DNA from 3 places in the Tardiphaga sp. 813_E8_N1_3 genome. Region 2 is predicted to be linked to each of the others. Evidence: predicted binding sites of a transcription regulator. Region 2 holds the regulator's gene; each other region holds the start of a gene.

Region 1 (6,066 bases), 3.8 Mb from region 2:
CGAATGTCTTGGTCATGGTCGTGATCCCTCTTGGATACTTCAGTAGTTCGGAAATATGGAACTATTGAACCAACGCAAGGGGGCGCCTATATCTTTTTTATGGTTCAGTTCGTTCACCCCGCGACCAAGGACATCACGCTGGCCGGCGTGCTCTCGGCGCTGGCTGATCCCATTCGGCTGCAGATCGTCCGGGGCTTGCTGCAGGAAAGCGGCTGTCTGTCCTGCACGGCGGCGTCGCCATGCCCGACCATCGCCAAGTCTACTTTGTCGAACCATTTTCGGGTGCTGCGCGAGGCCGGCCTGATCCAGACAAGCAAAAAGGGCGTCGAGCATCAAAACGCGGTGCGGGCGGCCGATATCGAAGCGCGGTTTCCCGGGCTGCTGATGGCGATCCTGGCGTGCTCGGTGGACGGGGCAGATACGGTCGCGGTTGCCTGACACGAGCGAAGCGAGAGCTTGGTGCGATGGCGAGATTCCATGTGACTAGTACCTTAAATTTTGCAGAGCACGGCCCGCATGAGCGAAGCGATATGCGGGAGATTGCCTGACGCAACGAGACAATACCAGAACATGGGTCTGCTCATCCGGGCTAGGTCTGCTAGTCAAATATCGGTGCCACGTTGTGCCATTCCACCAAGGCGTCCATGTCGATCAAAGAAATTTTGCCGGACATGCCCGCTGACAGTTTCGCGTTTTCCGTGAATGTAGAAGTTGTAACGATGTAGCCTCGAAAGGCACCTTGTTCCTCAATCACGCCCTTGAACTGTTGAACGCTCGGACTGCCGACTTTGTTTTCACTGGCGTTGCGTTTGCATTGGACGACGATCAGACCATCGTTGTGGATCGCATAGCCATCTGCGCCGAAGTCATTCGTTGCTTTGGTCGTCCAAGCTTCAAGTCCTGAATTTAGAAAGAAACTCATTGTGTGCTGTTCGAATTTGAATGGATCCATCTCCAATAAATCTTGCCGAAGCTCCAAGTCCCTTTCGGGCATTGGATAGCGAACCGGGTCCGCTGGTTGCTGCTTCATGGCAGCTTTCATTTCGGCGCTTGTCCGACGTAGGCGCTCATCCTTGATGATGATGTCGATAATATCAGCGATGTGCGGCCGGGCTTCGGGGTTTGTGACAACAGCCTCGATGATCGAGGTGATGCCCGCTGCGCCCAAAAATATCAGCAGTAAAACGGGAACGCCAAGCGCGCCACCAAATGCCGCGATGCCCGCGCCTTGCCCACCGACCAGAGGAAGAGCAGCCAGCGTCGCCGGCAAGGCTATCTTCAACGATAGCGGTAGGTTTGACTTTCGGTAGTTTGCAACAGCTTCAGAAACGCTGCCCGCAACCGCCTTGATCGCGGTGCGGGAGTTGATGAGTTCGTTGAGCTTGCGAAATTTATCGACGGAGTGGAGGTCACTGGCGATAATATCGCGGGACTGCCCGAGCCACTGGACGGCGAGCGCGCGGTCATCAGCCCGGGTCGAATGCCTGATGGCTGACGCAAAAACACCGACAAGCCACTTCCGGATGCCTTCTCTGACTGTGCCGAACATCTTTGCTCGTCGCTGTAGCATCTATCGTTACGCGCTATCTTAGCTAAATAGCATTAGTAGTAATTCTGTAGAAAGCAACCTTGGCGAATTTTCTTTGATTTTGCGGGGCTCATCTGAATTGCGCCCAAACAAAAACCCCGGCATCGCTGCCGGGGTTCTGCATTTGATAGTTTGCTTGAACAGCGCTGGACTTAGAAGTCCATGCCGCCCATGCCGCCGCCCGGAGGCATGCCGCCGCCTGCGCCGCCCTTCTTGGGCAGCTCGGCAACCATGGCTTCCGTGGTGATCAGGAGGCCGGCAACTGAAGCTGCGTTCTGGATCGCTGCACGGACAACCTTGGTCGGATCGATAATGCCCTTCTTGAGCATGTCGCCGTAGGTGCCGGTCTGCGAGTCGAAGCCGTAGCTGTAGGTCGCGGTCTCGAGGACCTTGCCGACGATGACCGAACCGTCTTCGCCTGCGTTGATGGCGATCTGGCGAGCCGGAGCCGACAGGGCCTTGCGGACGATCTCGACGCCGGTCTTCTGATCGTCGTTCGCGGTCTTGATCTTCTTCAGCTGTTCCGAAGCGCGGAGCAGAGCGACGCCGCCGCCGGGGACGATGCCTTCTTCAACCGCAGCGCGGGTCGCATGCATCGCGTCATCAACGCGGTCCTTGCGCTCCTTCACTTCGACTTCGGTCGCGCCGCCGACGCGGATGACAGCAACGCCGCCAGCCAGCTTGGCGAGACGCTCCTGCAGCTTCTCACGGTCGTAGTCCGAAGTGGTTTCTTCGATCTGCGCCTTGATCTGCGCCACGCGTGCTTCGATGTCGGCCTTCTTGCCGGCGCCGTTCACGATGGTGGAGTTTTCCTTGTCGATCATCACCTTCTTGGCGCGACCGAGCATGGCGAGCGTGACGTTCTCGAGCTTGATGCCGAGATCTTCCGAGATCGCCTGGCCGCCGGTCAGGATCGCGATGTCCTGCAGCATGGCCTTGCGGCGATCGCCGAAGCCCGGAGCCTTGACGGCAGCGACCTTGAGGCCGCCACGCAGGCGGTTGACGACGAGGGTGGCGAGAGCTTCGCCTTCGACGTCTTCCGCGACGATGACGAGCGGCTTGCCGGTCTGCACGACGGCTTCGAGCAGCGGCAGCATCTCGTTCAGCGAGGAGAGCTTCTTCTCGTTGATCAGGATGTAGGCATCGTCGAATTCAACGCGCATCTTGTCGGCGTTGGTGACGAAGTAGGGCGAGATGTAGCCGCGGTCGAACTGCATGCCTTCGACGACGTCGAGTTCGGTTTCGAGCGACTTGGCTTCTTCAACCGTGATGACGCCCTCGTTGCCGACCTTCTTCATCGCGTCGGCGAGGAACTTGCCGATTTCTGCGTCGCCGTTCGCCGAGATCGTGCCGACCTGGGCGATTTCGTCGTTCGAGGTGACCTTCTTGGAGTTCTTGACGAGGTCAGCAACCACGGCTTCCACAGCCAGGTCGATGCCGCGCTTCAGATCCATCGGGTTCATGCCGGCAGCAACCGACTTGGCGCCTTCACGGACGATCGCCTGGGCGAGCACGGTAGCCGTGGTGGTGCCGTCGCCGGCTGCGTCGGCCGACTTCGAGGCCACTTCGCGCACCATCTGGGCGCCCATGTTCTCGAACTTGTCGTCGAGCTCGATTTCCTTGGCGACGGTGACGCCGTCCTTGGTGATGCGGGGCGCGCCGAACGACTTGTCGATGACGACGTTGCGGCCCTTCGGACCGAGCGTCACCTTCACGGCGTTGGCGAGAATGTCGACGCCGCGCAGCATCTTGTCGCGGGCATCAACGCCGAATTTCACTTCTTTAGCTGACATGTTTTGCTTCCTTGAAAATCAGGATGGGTGGGAAAGGCGCTTAAGCGGCCTTCTTCTTGGCGGGAGCGGCACCTTCGAGGACGCCCATGATGTCGCTTTCCTTCATGATCAGCAGGTCCTGACCGTCGATCTTGACCTCGGTGCCCGACCACTTGCCGAACAGCACGCGCTCGCCGACCTTCAGATCGATCGGGATCAGCTTGCCGGCTTCGTCGCGGCCGCCCGGGCCGACGGAGACGATCTCGCCCTGGGAGGGCTTCTCTTTGGCGCTATCCGGAATGATGATGCCGCCAGCGGACTTCTCTTCGGCGTCGATACGCTTGACCACAACGCGATCGTGAAGCGGACGGAATTTCATGCAGTCCTCCTAAGTTTCTGTAGATGCTTGAGAAATTTAAATTGGCAGTCTGAGCCAACAAGTGCCAGCGCAGCTGGTCCGGACATAGGCCGAACGTTCCCCACCGGCAAGGGTCTGTACCAAATATTTTGGCACTCAAATATGACGGGTGCCAGAATTGGTTAAGACCCTCCGATACCGGTTCTTGAATCCGTTAGCATCCACGGTAAGTGGCTGCTAACACTCGGCTTTCAATACATTATTAAACTTTTAAGCTTGTGATGAAGACGTTGCTTGCGTCACATTTCATGCATCGTGTTGTCATGGGCGAAGTGGAAGCCGGTTCGCTGCAGTCAGCACGGTCACAGGAGAGCAGAGCGAAGTTCGACGTCAAACCGGAATCCACTTAGCCGAATGCGCTCTGTCCATGGAGGTTGAACATGGTCTCGAGAAATGCAGCTTCTGACGATTTCAGGAAGCAGGTGCTTGGCTACGGACTGACGACGGCGCAGATTCTCTATCGCATGCCCGACCACCCCTCGCTGCTGCAAACATATGTCTGGCAGAACTACGATCTGTTTCCGAAGTTTCCGGCGCTGAAGGATTTCCTGGATTTTTGGCAAGAGAAGCTCGATGGCCCATTATTCGCGGTGACCGTCGCGCATTCCAAACTGATCAAGCCGGCCGAGCTTCGTGCCGTGGATGGCGTCTTCCGGTTGCACTAGTCCGCGCCTCTCAACGCGCCGGATGAATTGCCGCTGTGCTGAACTACAGCTAGGTTCCCACACGCGCTGGCCGCTTGTTTGGCATTGCGCCGGGTGGGAAACACGACATGGCGAAGCTGAAGCGAACGTCAAAGAGCGCGGCGAAAACGGCTGCGACGAAGAAGTCTGCGACACGGGCGGTGGCGAAAGCGGCAAAGACATCACCTGCCAGTAAGCCGGCAAAGCCGAGCGCGAAGAGTGTCGCCGCGAAGCCCGGCTCGCGCCGCAAGCAGCGCGTTGCGATCAGTCACTATCAGGAAGAAGCATTTCTCGGCGATGGCCTGCGTGCCTACGCGAAGTATCGCGATCTCGGCGTCGCCGCTGCGACCGGCGGTTTGGCGCACGCGCATGTCATCCGGCTGATCGGACCTTGCGATCCGAAAGAGGTCTCCAAGCTGCACTATCACGATGCCGAGTTTCAGCTGGTCTATGTGCTGAACGGCTGGGTGAAGGCCTATATGGAAGGCGAGGGCGAGATGACCATGCGTCAGGGGTCATGCTGGACCCAGCCGCCGCGCATCAGGCATCTGATCCGCGATTACTCCGACAATTGCGAACTGCTCGAAGTGATCCTTCCGGCGGAGTTCAAGACCGTCGAGGTCAAGGGCTAATGAATTAGTTCAGCATGCCGACGATCGCGCCCATCAGGCAGGTCGTCAGCGTCCCCGAGACGATCGACTTCACACCGAGCGCGTTGATTTCGTTACGACGTTCCGGGGCCATCGTGCCCAGGCCTCCGATCATAATTCCGAGGCTGGCAAAATTTGCAAATCCGCACAGCGCATAAAGCATGATGAGGCGCGAGCGCGCATCCAGCGCGTCGGGACCGAGCTTCGCCAATTGAACATAGGCGATCAACTCGTTGAGGATCGTCTTGACGCCCATCAGCGAGCCCGCGGTCAGCGCCTGGTCCCACGGCAGGCCCATCAGCCAGCATATCGGTGCCATCAGGTAACCCAGCATCCGCTGGACCGAGATCGGCGTTCCTCCGATCGTCGGCATCATCATGAGGATGGCGTTCATGAGATACATCAGCGCCACGAAGACCAGCAGCAGGGCGATGATGTTGACGAGCAGTTCGATGCCTGCACTCGTGCCCTTGACGATCGCATCTATCGTGCTCGTGGCCGATGCGTCCGGATTGGCGAGCAATCCACCGGTGCGGCGATCCTCCGTCTCAGGCACCATGATCAGGCTGACGAGGATCGCAGCTGGCGCCGAGAGCACAGAAGCAATCACGAAATGCGCCGACGCATCGGGGATCAGCGGCGCCATGAAAGTGGCGTAGAGCACAAGCACGGTGCCCGCGATCCCCGCCATGCCGCCCGTCATCACCAGAAACAGTTCGCTGCGCGTGAGCTGCGCGAGGTACGGGCGAATAAACAACGGGGCCTCGACCATGCCCAGAAAGATATTCGCGGCCGTTGACAGCCCGACCGCGCCGCCGATGCCGAGTGTGCGTTCGAGCAGCCAGGCCATGCCGCGCACGATCGGCGGCAGGATACGCCAGTAGAATAACAGGCTGGTCAGCACGCTGATGACCAGCACCACGGGGAGTGCTTGCAGCGCAAGCACGAAATCCGC
Region 2 (6,066 bases):
CATCCGATGTCACGCCGTGGCCGTTGTCTTCCACACGCATCACCCAAGCTTCCGGACGCTTCTCGGTGGCGATGGCATGGCGGACACCGTCGATGTCGAGACGGCCATGGGCGCCGGGCCCGATGCCGGCATATTCCTGACCGCGCCAGTAGACGAGGTTGTGTTTGCATTCCGCACCCGGGCGGGCGTGGTTGGAAATCTCGTAGAATGGCAGGCCCTGCTGCGCGCAAACCTCCTGCGTCACGTCATAAAGCGTGCGCGCGAGGCCTTCGTCCGGCGTCTTGAGTTTACCGGCAGCATGCAGCCCAAAAAACGGCGTGCCTTCCTCGATGGTCAGCTGATACAGCGACAGATGTTCTGCGGCCTCGGAGATCGCGAGCTTGAGTTCATCGGTCCACATCTGCGGAGTCTGGTCGGGGCGCGCATAGATCAGATCGAATGAATAGCGATCGAATGCGCTGCGCGCGATGGCGACGGCATCGAGTGCTTCACGCGCGCTATGCAGACGTCCCAGTGATTTCAGCGACGCATCGTCAAGCGCCTGTACGCCGAGCGACACGCGGTTGACGCCGGCCTCGCGATAGCCGCGAAAGCGCGTCGCTTCGACGGAGGTCGGGTTGGCTTCGAGTGATACTTCGACGTCGGAGGCGACGTTCCAGTATTTGCCGATCGAGTCGAGAATAGCACCGACGGTTTGCGGCTGCATCAGCGACGGCGTACCGCCGCCGAGAAAGATCGACGTCACCGTCCGGCCCGGCGTGCGCGCTGCGGTGGTTTCGATCTCGCGGGCAAAGGCGCGCGCGAAACGCACTTCATCGACGGCGTGATGACGGACATGGCTGTTGAAGTCGCAATACGGGCACTTCGACAGGCAGAACGGCCAGTGCACATAGACGCCGAAAGCGTCTTGCTGTGCGTCAGCGGGATTCAAGGCAGATCTCCGCGAGTTTCACGAACGCCCTGGCGCGATGCGACAGGCCCTCGCCGAGTGGTGGCAGACCGTGTTTTTCGACCGCGGTCATCTCGCCGTAAGTGCGGCCATGGCCGTCGGGCAGAAATGTCGGATCATAGCCGAAGCCGGCAGTGCCGCGCGGCGGCCAGACCAGCGTGCCATGGGCATGGGCTTCGACTTCCTCGAGGTGACCGTCGGGCCATGCCACGCAGAGCGCCGAGACGAAATGCGCGGCGCGCTTGTCGGGCGTAGTCGCGCCGCGTTCCTGTAGCAGGCGTTCGATGCGTGTCATCGCGCCGTTGAAGTCCTTGGAGTCACCGGCCCAGCGTGCCGAATAGATGCCGGGCGCGCCATCGAGGGCATCGACGACCAGACCTGAATCGTCAGCGAAGGCTGGCAGTTGCGCGACATTGGCCGCGGCAATCGCCTTGATCGCCGCGTTGGCCTTGAAGGTGTCGCCGGTCTCGTCGGGCTCGGCGAGGCCGAGCTCGCCGGCCGATACTGCCTCGATGCCGTAGGGAGCCAGGAGATCGCGCATCTCGGCGAGCTTGCCGGGATTGTGGGTGGCAATGACGAGCTTCCCAGTGATTCGACGATGCATGGTGGTGAGTCTATGCCTGCTTGGGTGATTGCGAAATCAGGTGATCGCCATCCTCTGCAATTCGACCAGACGGCCGACGCCCGTCTGCGCCAGCGCCATCAGCTTCAGGAACTCGTCCTGCGTGAACGGCGTCTTTTCGGCGGTGCCTTGGACTTCGATGATGCGGCCGTCGCCGGTCATCACGAAATTGGCGTCAGTGTCGGCCTCGGAATCTTCGGCATAGTCGAGATCGAGCACCGGGGTGCCCTGATAGATACCGCAGGAAATCGCCGCGATATTGTCGCGCAGCACGTTGCCGCCGCCGTTCTTGAACATGTTGCGGTTCTTCATCCACGAGATGCAGTCAGCCAGCGCAACCCATGCGCCGGTGATCGACGCCGTGCGGGTGCCGCCATCGGCCTGGATGACGTCGCAGTCGATGGTGATCTGGCGTTCGCCGAGCGCTTCCAGATCGACGGCAGCGCGGAGCGAGCGGCCAATCAGGCGCTGGATCTCGACGGTGCGGCCGCCCTGCTTGCCGGATGCGGCTTCGCGGCGGGTGCGTTCCAATGTGGCGCGGGGCAGCATGCCGTATTCGGCCGTGACCCAGCCGCGGCCCTGGCCCTTGAGCCATGGCGGCAGGCGCTCTTCCAGCGTCGCGGTGACCAGCACATGGGTGTCGCCGAATTTCACCATGCAGGAGCCTTCGGCATATTTGACGACGCCGCGTTCCAGCGACACGGCGCGCAGTTCATCGGGCGCACGACGGCTTGGCCGCATGAGAAAATCCTTCCAAATGTCCAGAGAGAGCCTGTTCGCGGTGCTTTTAGGGGCCGCGGACCGCAGCGGCAAGGGCAGGGCAGGTTCCACGCACGCAATGGTGCTTGTATCCGGCGCGCCGGAGCGACAAATTAGGTCCTCAAGGAGTTGCCTGTGGCCCACCACGATCCGATCGGCCTGATCACGCCGCATGCCGGGCTTGCCCAGCTCAATGAGCGATCGCGCGAGATCTTCCGGCAGATCGTCGAGAGCTATCTCGCCACTGGGGAACCTGTCGGATCGCGCAATATTTCGCGTCTGATCACGGTTCCGCTGTCGCCGGCCTCGGTTCGCAACGTCATGTCGGACCTGGAGCAACTTGGCCTCATTTACGCGCCGCATACCTCTGCCGGGCGTTTGCCGACCGAACTCGGACTGCGGTTTTTCGTCGATGCCCTGATGCAGGTCGGTGACCTAACCGAACCAGAGCGGCAATCGATCCAGCAGCAGCTCTCCTCCGTCGGCCGTTCGCAGACAGTGGAGGCGGCGCTCGGCGAGGCATTGACGCGGCTGTCCGGGCTGACCCGCGCAGCGGCGGTAGTTTTGACCGCCAAGTCCAATGTGCGGCTGAAACACATCGAATTCGTCCGTCTGGAGCCTGAAAAGGCCTTGGTTGTGCTGGTGGCCGAGGATGGCCAGGTCGAAAACCGGGTGCTGACCCTGGCGCCCGGCGTGCCATCATCGGCGTTGAACGAGGCCTCGAATTTCCTCAATGCCCGAATCCGCGGCCGTACGCTGGCCGAAGCCCGGCTGGAGCTGGAAACGGCGCTGACCCAGAACCAGATCGAGCTCGATCAGCTGACCCAGAAGGTGATTGCCGCCGGCATTGCCAGCTGGTCGGGCGGGGAAAAGGACGATCGGCAGCTGATCGTGCGCGGCCAGGCCAATCTGCTCGAGGATCTCCATGCGCTGGAGGATCTTGAACGCGTTCGCCTCCTGTTCGACGATCTCGAAGCCAAGCGCGAGGTGATCGATCTTCTTGGCCGGGCGGAGACCGCGGAAGGTGTTCGCATCTTCATCGGCTCCGAAAACAAGCTGTTCTCACTGTCTGGCTCGTCCACGATCATTGCGCCCTATAGCGACGGTGCCGGCCATATTGTCGGCGTTCTCGGTGTCATCGGCCCGACCCGGCTGAATTATGCGCGGGTGATCCCGATGGTGGATTATGCGGCGCGCATCGTCAGCCGCATGCTCGGCGGCTGACAGGGCCGGTTCCAGATCCTGCATTCTGGCTGGTTGCGCTTGATTTTCGGCGCTTAAACCCCGATATCCCGCTCAGCAATCCCACCATTTTGGCGTGTTTTTGAGAAGGCAGCGTGATGACTGATTCCAATGGGCAGAACGACAATCAGGACAAGACGGCAGCGGCCGCCGATCCGGTGGTCTCTAAGCCCTACATCATGCCGGACGATCCGGAGCCGAACTCGGTCGAGGCCCTGACCAAGGAAGCCGCGGACGCGCGCGACAAGATGCTGCGCACGCTGGCGGAAATGGAAAACCTGCGTAAGCGCACCCAGCGCGACGTCGCCGATGGCCGTACCTATGCAATCACCAATTTCGCGCGCGAAGTGCTCGATATCGCTGACAGTCTGCAGCGCGCCCTCGATGCCGTGCCTGCCGACACCAAGGCCGCGGCTGATCCGGGCCTGAAGGCACTGCTCGAAGGTGTCGAACTCACCGAGCGGTCGCTGCTCAACACGCTGGAAAAGAACGGCGTGAAGAAGTTCGATCCGTCGGGCGAGAAGTTCGACCCGAACTTCCAGCAGGCGATGTATGAGGTGCCGGATGCATCGGTGCCTGCGGGCACCGTCGTTCAGGTCGTGCAGGCCGGCTACACCATCGGTGAGCGCGTGCTGCGTCCGGCGCTGGTCGGCGTATCGAAGGGCGGCGCCAAGGCTGCGGGCGGCAGCGTCTGAGTAACAGCGCCTCTTGCTGTCATCACCCGCGAAAGCGGGTGATCCAGTATGAGTTACGCTGCCAGATCGCCTGATTGAATCCGCTTCACGCCGGCCTTGTTCATGTCGGCCCAGGCCTTGGCCAGCGAGCCCTGCGTGTCGATGCCGCGGCAGGCGTCCTCGACCACATAGACATCGAAGCCTGCTTTTCGCGCATCGAGCGCCGACCATGCGACGCAGAAGTCGGTCGCAAGGCCGGCGATGAACACACGCTGCAATTTGCGGGCTTTCAGATAGGCGGCGAGGCCGGTGGTGGTCTTGCCATCAGCCTCGGTGAAAGCCGAGTAGCTGTCGACATCCTTGTTGAAGCCCTTGCGCAAGATCAGCTCGGTATGCGGGATCGCGAGATCCTTCGAGAGGGCGGCTCCGTCAGTGCCCTGTACGCAGTGGTCCGGCCACAGCACCTGCTTGCCGTATTTCACATCAGTGGTTTCAAATGGTTTCTTGCCGCTGTGGCTTGACGCGAATGAGATATGGCCTGGTGTGTGCCAGTCCTGGGTCATCACCACGTCGGCGAATTTCTTGGCGATGCCGTTGATGACCGGCACGACCTTGTCGCCGTCCTTCACCGCAAGGCTGCCACCGGGCAGGAAGCAGTTCTGAACGTCGATCACCAGCAGGACGGATGTGCGGTCGAGGCTGACCTTGCCGGCGGCGGATAATGTTTTGGAAGCTAGGCTGGTCATCGCAATCGTCCCCAACCCTGCGAGAATTTGACGTCTGTTGAGCATCACGAAATTCCCCGTATCGGATTTGTCCAGCAGATCAGGTCACGGGGAGATCGTAAAGCGGGCCGTGAGCCGGCCCGCGCCTTTCGTTAGCGCGGCTCGATGCCGTCGCGCACGGCGCGGAAGCGCGGAAACGCCTTGGCCCAATCGTCGCGCGGCGCGCTGGCGATAATGCGCATGGTGACCTTGCCGCCGCCGAAGCGCAGCCACTGCACGACGCTGACCGGCGTGTTGTTCTTGCCGCTTACGGCGTCGATACGGGTCTCCCAGCCGGCCATGCCGTCGATGCGCTGTGGCTCCGACATGGTGATGCGGCCCTCACGCAAACCAGGGATCGAGCCTGCGGCCTGTTGGGCGAAGCGGCCACGGTCTTCGGCCTTTTCAGGCGCCGAAGCGAGGCTGCCGATCACCATGAAAGGACTCGTTTCGATGCTGTTCTCGTCGGTCGAGTCGGCCAGCAACAAAGCGGCGCCTGGCGCAAGCGTGCGGACGGTCTTGAAATCGCTCATTTCGGCGACCTTGAACGGCATCAGGCCGAGTTGCTCTGCCAGCGGCACTTCCTTGCGCACCACAACGGACGAGAACATCTGGCGCACCGCGTCGTCGGTATAGATCTTCTGGGCGTTTTCCGGGACCTGCACGGCGACATAGCCGGAGAAGTTCCCGCTGCCGCCGACGATCATCGAATAGCGCCTGACATTGCCGGTGGCGTCCTTCGCGCTCTCGATCGTGTAGAAGGCCTTTCCGGCAGTGGTCTCGATGCTCTCGGGCTTCGCGGCCATGCCCGCCGGATTGGCCTTGAACGCAGTCTCGACCTCGTTGAAGGCCGCGGCCGGCAGTTCGGTCATGAGCACCTTGACGCCCTGATCGGAGGTCTCGAAGCCGACAAAGGTCTTTGCGGGGGCGAGGCCGACCAGCGGGGCCAGACCCACACGGACACCCGGCGGGAAGACGGGGTCAGCCGCCAAAGCGGGGCGGTGGGCGACCGAAATGGCCGTCAGCATGGTCAAAGCGAACAGGGGCGCAGCATGT
Region 3 (6,066 bases), 1.1 Mb from region 2:
GCTGGTGCAGCTTCCTTCGGCAGTTCGGCGACCATGGCTTCGGTGGTCACCAGCAGGCCGGCAACCGAGGCGGCGTCCTGCAGTGCAGTACGCACCACCTTGGCCGGATCGATGATGCCCTTGGCGACCATATCGACATAGGTTTCGGTCTGCGCGTCGAAGCCGAAGGTCTCGGACTTCTCGTCCAGGATCTTGCCGACCACGATCGAACCTTCAACGCCGGCATTCTCGGCGATCTGGCGGATCGGAGCTTCCAGCGCCTTCAGCACGATGTTGATACCGGCCTGAACGTCGGCGTTGTCATTGGTGAGACGGCCGACGGCCTTCTTGGCGCGAAGAAGGGCGGTACCGCCGCCGGGGACGATGCCTTCCTGAACGGCCGCACGGGTCGCGTTCAGCGCGTCATCCACGCGATCCTTCTTTTCCTTCACTTCGACTTCGGTCGCGCCGCCGACGCGGATCACCGCGACGCCGCCAGCCAGCTTGGCCAGACGCTCCTGCAGCTTCTCACGGTCGTAGTCCGAGGTGGTTTCCTCGATCTGCGCCTTGATCTGATTGACGCGGGCTTCGATCGCCGGCTTCTTGCCAGCGCCGTTGACGACGGTGGTGTTTTCCTTGTCGATCACGACCTTCTTGGCGCGGCCGAGCATGGCGAGCGTCACGCTTTCCAGCTTCATGCCGAGATCTTCCGAGACGAGCTGACCGCCGGTCAGGATCGCAAGGTCTTCCAGCATCGCCTTGCGGCGATCGCCGAAACCCGGTGCCTTGACGGCAGCAACCTTGAGGCCACCGCGCAGGCGGTTGACGACGAGGGTGGCGAGGGCTTCGCCTTCGACGTCTTCAGCAATGATCAGCAGCGGCTTGCCCGACTGCACCACGGCTTCGAGCACCGGCAGCATGGCCTGCAGGCTGGAGATCTTCTTCTCGACGAGCAGGACGTACACGTCCTCGAGCTCGGCCGTCATCTTCTCGGCATTGGTGACGAAGTAGGGCGACAGGTAGCCGCGATCGAACTTCATGCCCTCGACGATGTCGACTTCGGTCTCGAGCGACTTGTTCTCTTCAACCGTGATGACGCCTTCGTTGCCGACCTTCTGCATTGCCTGGGCGATCATCTTGCCGATGGCGGCGTCGCCGTTGGCGGAGATGGTGCCGACCTGAGCGACTTCAGCCGAAGACGCAACCGGCTTGGCGCGCTTGGTGATGTCCTTGATGACGGCGGCAACGGCGATATCGATGCCGCGCTTGAGGTCCATCGGGTTCATGCCGGCTGCAACCGACTTGGCGCCTTCACGGACGATGGCCTGGGCCAGCACGGTAGCGGTGGTGGTACCGTCGCCTGCGGTGTCGTTGGTCTTCGAGGCGACTTCGCGCAGCATCTGCGCGCCCATGTTCTCGAACTTGTCCTCGAGCTCGATCTCCTTGGCGACGGTGACGCCGTCCTTGGTGATGCGCGGAGCGCCGAACGACTTCTCGATCACGACATTGCGGCCCTTCGGACCGAGCGTGACCTTGACGGCGTTGGCGAGAATGTCGACGCCGCGCAGCATGCGATCGCGTGCGTCTCCGGAGAATTTAACGTCTTTGGCTGCCATGTGAGATGACTCCTAACTGATGAATTTGAAACTCCGTCATCACCGGGCTCGTCCCGGTGATCCACGCCTTGCTTGCTGAGCAGAAGGCGTGGATGGCCGGGACAAGCCCGGCCATGACAGCGTGTGTGAGACTGAACGCCTTAGGCGATCACGCCCATGATGTCCGACTCCTTCATGATGAGGAGTTCTTCGCCGTCGAGTTTGATCTCGGTGCCCGACCACTTGCCGAACAGAACCTTGTCGCCGACCTTGATGTCGATCGGGATCAGCTTGCCGGCTTCGTCGCGACCGCCGGGGCCGACGCCGACAACTTCGCCTTCAGACGGCTTTTCCTTGGCGCTGTCCGGGATGATGATGCCGCCCTTGGTCTTCTCGTCGGCAACGATGCGCTTGACGACGACGCGGTCGTGCAGCGGGCGGAATTTGGTCTTGGCCATGGGAGTGTCCCTTTAGGGTTTGCGATTTCGTTGCCATCTCGGAGGCGGGCGGGAATCCAGCCGGAACGCTCGGGGCGGCCGGCTCATTCCCTTAGCAATCGCGCTCCGGGAGTGCTAATTGAGCGTCCGGGAAATATGGCCAGACGCTTTTTGAGTCAAGCGAGGCCTTAAGGCCTTGGTGAGGCCAATATAGGATGATCTGGAAACCATAATGGAGAGTCGGCGTAATTCTGCCGACCTCATTGCGCCGTCAGGTGTTTTGCGCTTGGCTGCCGGGACGGGCAGCCGGGGAATTTGCTCTAGGGGATAATATGATCAGGTCACGCTACGCCCGCACGGTTGCCCATCTGGCGATCGTTTCAACTTTGGCGCTGTCATTGGGCGGGTGCGGCACGTCTGGTGGATTGGGCGGGTTCAGCTTTGGGAACTCGCAGCCGACACCGCCGCCGGAGCCCCCGCCGGCGCCGGAACTGCCAGCCTCGATCCGCTCGGAAGAACTCGTTGGCCGCTGGGGTCTGGCATCCTATATGAATCCCAACGATCGCGTTCGCACCGAGAATGCCGCGCGCGGCCAGTGCAAGCAGCCCTATATCATCGGCCAGGGCGCTACCGGCGGCGTCATCATGCATCTCGCCGACGAGGCGACGCCGCAGGAATTGCGCCTCAAGGGCTCACCGAGCGGCAAGAACTATATCGGCCCGGCTGGTCCCGCCGGTGGCGAGAAGGATCGCGAGATCGTCTCCTTCGACGGCCGGATTCTCGTCACGCGCTTCATCGATAAGGACGCTGCGGTCCGCTACGGCAACATGGTCTATGTCCGTTGCGCACCCAAGGCGTGAGCTGATAAGGCGTGACCTGAGGTGTAAGGCGGGTCCCGCCATTCCCTTGAAGACGTGAGCCCATGCACCGATTGCGCGACCTTGTTTTCGGACCGGGCCGCGCGGTCCTCGTGCTGGCATTCACCCAGATCCTGACCTGGGGCATCCTGATCTATCCACCGGTGCTGACCATGCCGTATGTCACGGCGGCACATGGCTGGTCGCTGGCCTTTCGGCATGGCGGGTTTTTCGCTGGGGCTGATTGTATCGGGGCTGCTGTCGCCGGTGGTTGGTGGATTGATCGACCGCCTCGGCGGCAATGTCGTCATGGCATCGGGCGCATTGGCGGGTGCCTTGGGTCTCGCTCTATTTTCAGTAGCCGATCATCCCGCGACCTATCTGGCCTGCTGGCTGTTGCTCGGCGCTGCAATGTCCGCGTCGCTCTACGATCCGGCCTTTGCCACGCTAACGCGGATATTCGGGGCATCGGCGCGGCGGCAGATCACCTTCGTGACCTTTGCAGGCGGTTTCGCCTCGACGGTCGGCTGGCCGGCGACCCATCTTCTGCTTGAGGCTGTCGGCTGGCGCGGGACGTATCTGACCTTCGCAGCGATCTTCGCTTTTGTCGTTGCGCCGCTTCATGCCTTTGCATTGCCGCGCCACGTCGCCGTCGCGCCTCTGCCCGTGGTGGACGCCGTTGTCGTTCCCCAGCAAGCAACCCTGCGGCCGGAAGGCTGGCTGTTCATCCTGCTGGCGGCAGCTTTCTCGCTTTACAGCTTCATTCTGTCGGGCGTGACCTCGAACCTGCTGGCGCTGCTGGAGCGCGGCGGGCTCAGTGCTGCAACGGCGGTGACCATCGGTGCGATGTTCGGTCCGGCGCAGGTGGCATCACGGCTGGCAGACTTCATGCTGGCGGGGCGCACCCATCCGCTGTGGATCGCGCGCGGGGCGGTGGTGCTGGTGGTGTCGGCCTTCGCGATGCTGGCATTGGCCGGGATTTCATTTCCGCTCGCGGCGCTGTTTGCGGTTGCTTTCGGCGCCGCCAATGGCGTCATGACCATCGCGCGCGGCGCGCTGCCGCTGCTGATGTTCGGTCCGGTCGGGTATGGCCGCGTCATCGGCCGTATCGCGCGGCCTGCCTTGTTCGTGCAGGCCTTTGCACCGTTCGTGGTGGCATCGGCGGTCGAGACGCTGTCGGACCGCACTGTACTGCTGCTCGGGACGGCGGGAGCGTTGATCGTACTGGTCTGCTTCGTGATGATAAAAACGCCGGGCGTTGCGGCCCGGCGTTAAGTCGTTTCTAACCTTGCGCGCAGGTTCCGGCGTTAGCCGAACAGCGCGTCGATATCGTCCTGCGAAGCGTGGCCGATATCGCCGTCCAGCTTCGGGCCGTTGAGCAGCTTGTCGTCTTCGCTGCGGTCATCGACCTTGGCCGGCGCATGCGCCTTGATCTCATCGACGCCACCCCAGATGTCCATCATCGCAGTGATGCGATTTTCGATGAACTTCATCGTGGTCATCACCTTGCTGATGCGCTGACCGGTGAGGTCCTGGAAGTTACAGGCTTCGAAGATCGCGACGACGTTATCGCCGATCTCTTCCAGCATCTGCTTCTGCTGATCGGGTGAAGTCACCTTGCCGAGCGCTGTCGATGCATTATCGATGGCTTCGGCGGCGGCGAGAATCTGCTGCGTGGCTTCTTCGGTGCCGCCGACAACGGCGCCGAGTTCACCGTTGACCTTCGCCATTTCGTCGCCTTCGAAGCTCTTGCCGTGAAGAACTGCGATTTCCATCTTGGTGCGGGTAATAGCGTCGTGGATCAGATCGAGTTCGATCTTGAGCTTCTCGCACTGCTCGATCTGAGCGCGGTAGGTGGCGAGCAGCGCCTGTGCTTCCGCAACCTGCTGATCGGCGGCGGCGCCGACCTGATCTGTCACGGCGTTGCGGGCCGGCGCTCCCATCTGTGCGCGGATCGCGCGGAGCTCAGCCATGATTTCGCGATGCATTGGCATCGGCTCGCTGCTGCCCACTACTTCATTGGGCATAGGCGCGGTACCGAAAACTTCTTCAATGCGAAATCGCTTGCGACGAACAGACATCAGGTCCCCCAACGTTCAATCAATCCCCCGTTCGTATACCCATGAGTTTAACGTGAAGTTCACGCGGGAACATCGCACCGATAGCCGATAATCGTTGCGCAAACTGTTAGTTAACCATGGGGCTTTCGCGTTCATTCAAAATAAACGCTACCAAATAGAACTGCGCCGTTTGACGACGTGGTGAATCCAAACGGCGATTGTGTTTACCAAACCGAGGCGATTTTAACCTTAAGTCGGAGTGTGCAAAGCGCTTCTCAGGTGAGAACGCGCACGACGAAACAGTGCAGAGTACGTCGATGTTCAAAAAGTTCTCTCTCACGCTTCTTGCCAGCGCATCTTTCATCGCCGCTGGATCGCATCAGACGCTAGCGGTGGAAGCCGCGGCGCCATTCGCCGAGCCTCCGGTGGTGTATGCGCAGCAGCCGCAGCGCCCGATGCAGCGCACGGCCTATGCCGAACGCTCGCGCATGGGTGGCGGCTTCATCGAGTTTCTGTTCAGCGATGGTCCGGCGCAGCAGGGCCAGCGTTATCAGCAACAGCAGGACTACTCTTACGAGCAACGACGTTCGCTGCTGCCGCCGATGGATCCGCAACAGCGCGTCTATCAGCAGGAGGAGACGGCCGATGCCGCGCGCCCAGCGCTCGATCCTAAGTATCAACCGCAGATGGTCGAATATCAGGGCAGCGAAAGTGCCGGCACCATCGTCGTCGATACGCCGAACAAATTTCTGTTCCTGGTGCAGGGTGGCGGTAGGGCAATGCGCTATGGCATCGGCGTCGGCCGTCCGGGTTTCACCTGGTCCGGCGTAAAGACGATCACGGCGAAGAAGGAATGGCCGTCGTGGACGCCGCCGAAGGAAATGCTGGCGCGCCGTCCTGATCTGCCGCGTTATATGGAAGGCGGTCCGGAAAATCCGCTGGGTGCGCGCGCGATGTATCTCGGTTCGACCCTGTACCGTATTCACGGCTCCAACGAGCCATGGACAATCGGCACCAACGTTTCTTCAGGCTGCATCCGCATGCGCAACGAGGACGTCATCGATCTCTATGGCCGCGTCGGTGTTGGCGCCCGGGTAGTCGTGATCTGATTGATCTTCCGTCACATGAAAACGGCCGC

Evidence for each region. Region 2 encodes HrcA, which represses chaperone genes, less so after heat shock. Its sites were predicted from a motif close to GTTAGCACTCNCNNNNNGNGAGTGCTAAC; they were not measured.
Region 1: a site for HrcA is predicted at 3,867-3,895, ahead of AB8A33_RS08540 (co-chaperone GroES). Genes of this name have one in related genera too.
Region 3: a site for HrcA is predicted at 2,123-2,151, ahead of AB8A33_RS21535 (co-chaperone GroES). Genes of this name have one in related genera too.

Annotation. Positions count from the first base shown of each region.
Region 1 is NZ_JBPWQE010000001.1:1,835,126-1,841,191, forward strand. Features, by position in the region: gene AB8A33_RS08520 (SDR family NAD(P)-dependent oxidoreductase) at 1-16, opposite strand, end outside; gene AB8A33_RS08525 (ArsR/SmtB family transcription factor) at 100-438, shown strand; gene AB8A33_RS08530 (restriction endonuclease) at 599-1,549, opposite strand; gene groL (chaperonin GroEL) at 1,741-3,381, opposite strand; gene AB8A33_RS08540 (co-chaperone GroES) at 3,422-3,739, opposite strand; gene AB8A33_RS08545 (usg protein) at 4,159-4,443, shown strand; gene AB8A33_RS08550 (cupin domain-containing protein) at 4,551-5,093, shown strand; gene AB8A33_RS08555 (NupC/NupG family nucleoside CNT transporter) at 5,098-6,066, opposite strand, start outside.
Region 2 is NZ_JBPWQE010000001.1:5,657,938-5,664,003, reverse strand. Features, by position in the region: gene hemW (radical SAM family heme chaperone HemW) at 1-931, opposite strand, end outside; gene rdgB (RdgB/HAM1 family non-canonical purine NTP pyrophosphatase) at 918-1,553, opposite strand; gene rph (ribonuclease PH) at 1,590-2,312, opposite strand; gene hrcA (heat-inducible transcriptional repressor HrcA) at 2,466-3,554, shown strand; gene grpE (nucleotide exchange factor GrpE) at 3,671-4,267, shown strand; gene pncA (bifunctional nicotinamidase/pyrazinamidase) at 4,321-5,037, opposite strand; gene AB8A33_RS26765 (hypothetical protein) at 5,124-6,066, opposite strand, start outside.
Region 3 is NZ_JBPWQE010000001.1:4,535,681-4,541,746, reverse strand. Features, by position in the region: gene groL (chaperonin GroEL) at 1-1,595, opposite strand, end outside; gene AB8A33_RS21535 (co-chaperone GroES) at 1,736-2,032, opposite strand; gene AB8A33_RS21530 (hypothetical protein) at 2,344-2,871, shown strand; partial or broken gene AB8A33_RS21525 (MFS transporter) at 2,934-4,143, shown strand; gene AB8A33_RS21520 (protein phosphatase CheZ) at 4,176-4,949, opposite strand; gene AB8A33_RS21515 (L,D-transpeptidase) at 5,246-6,037, shown strand.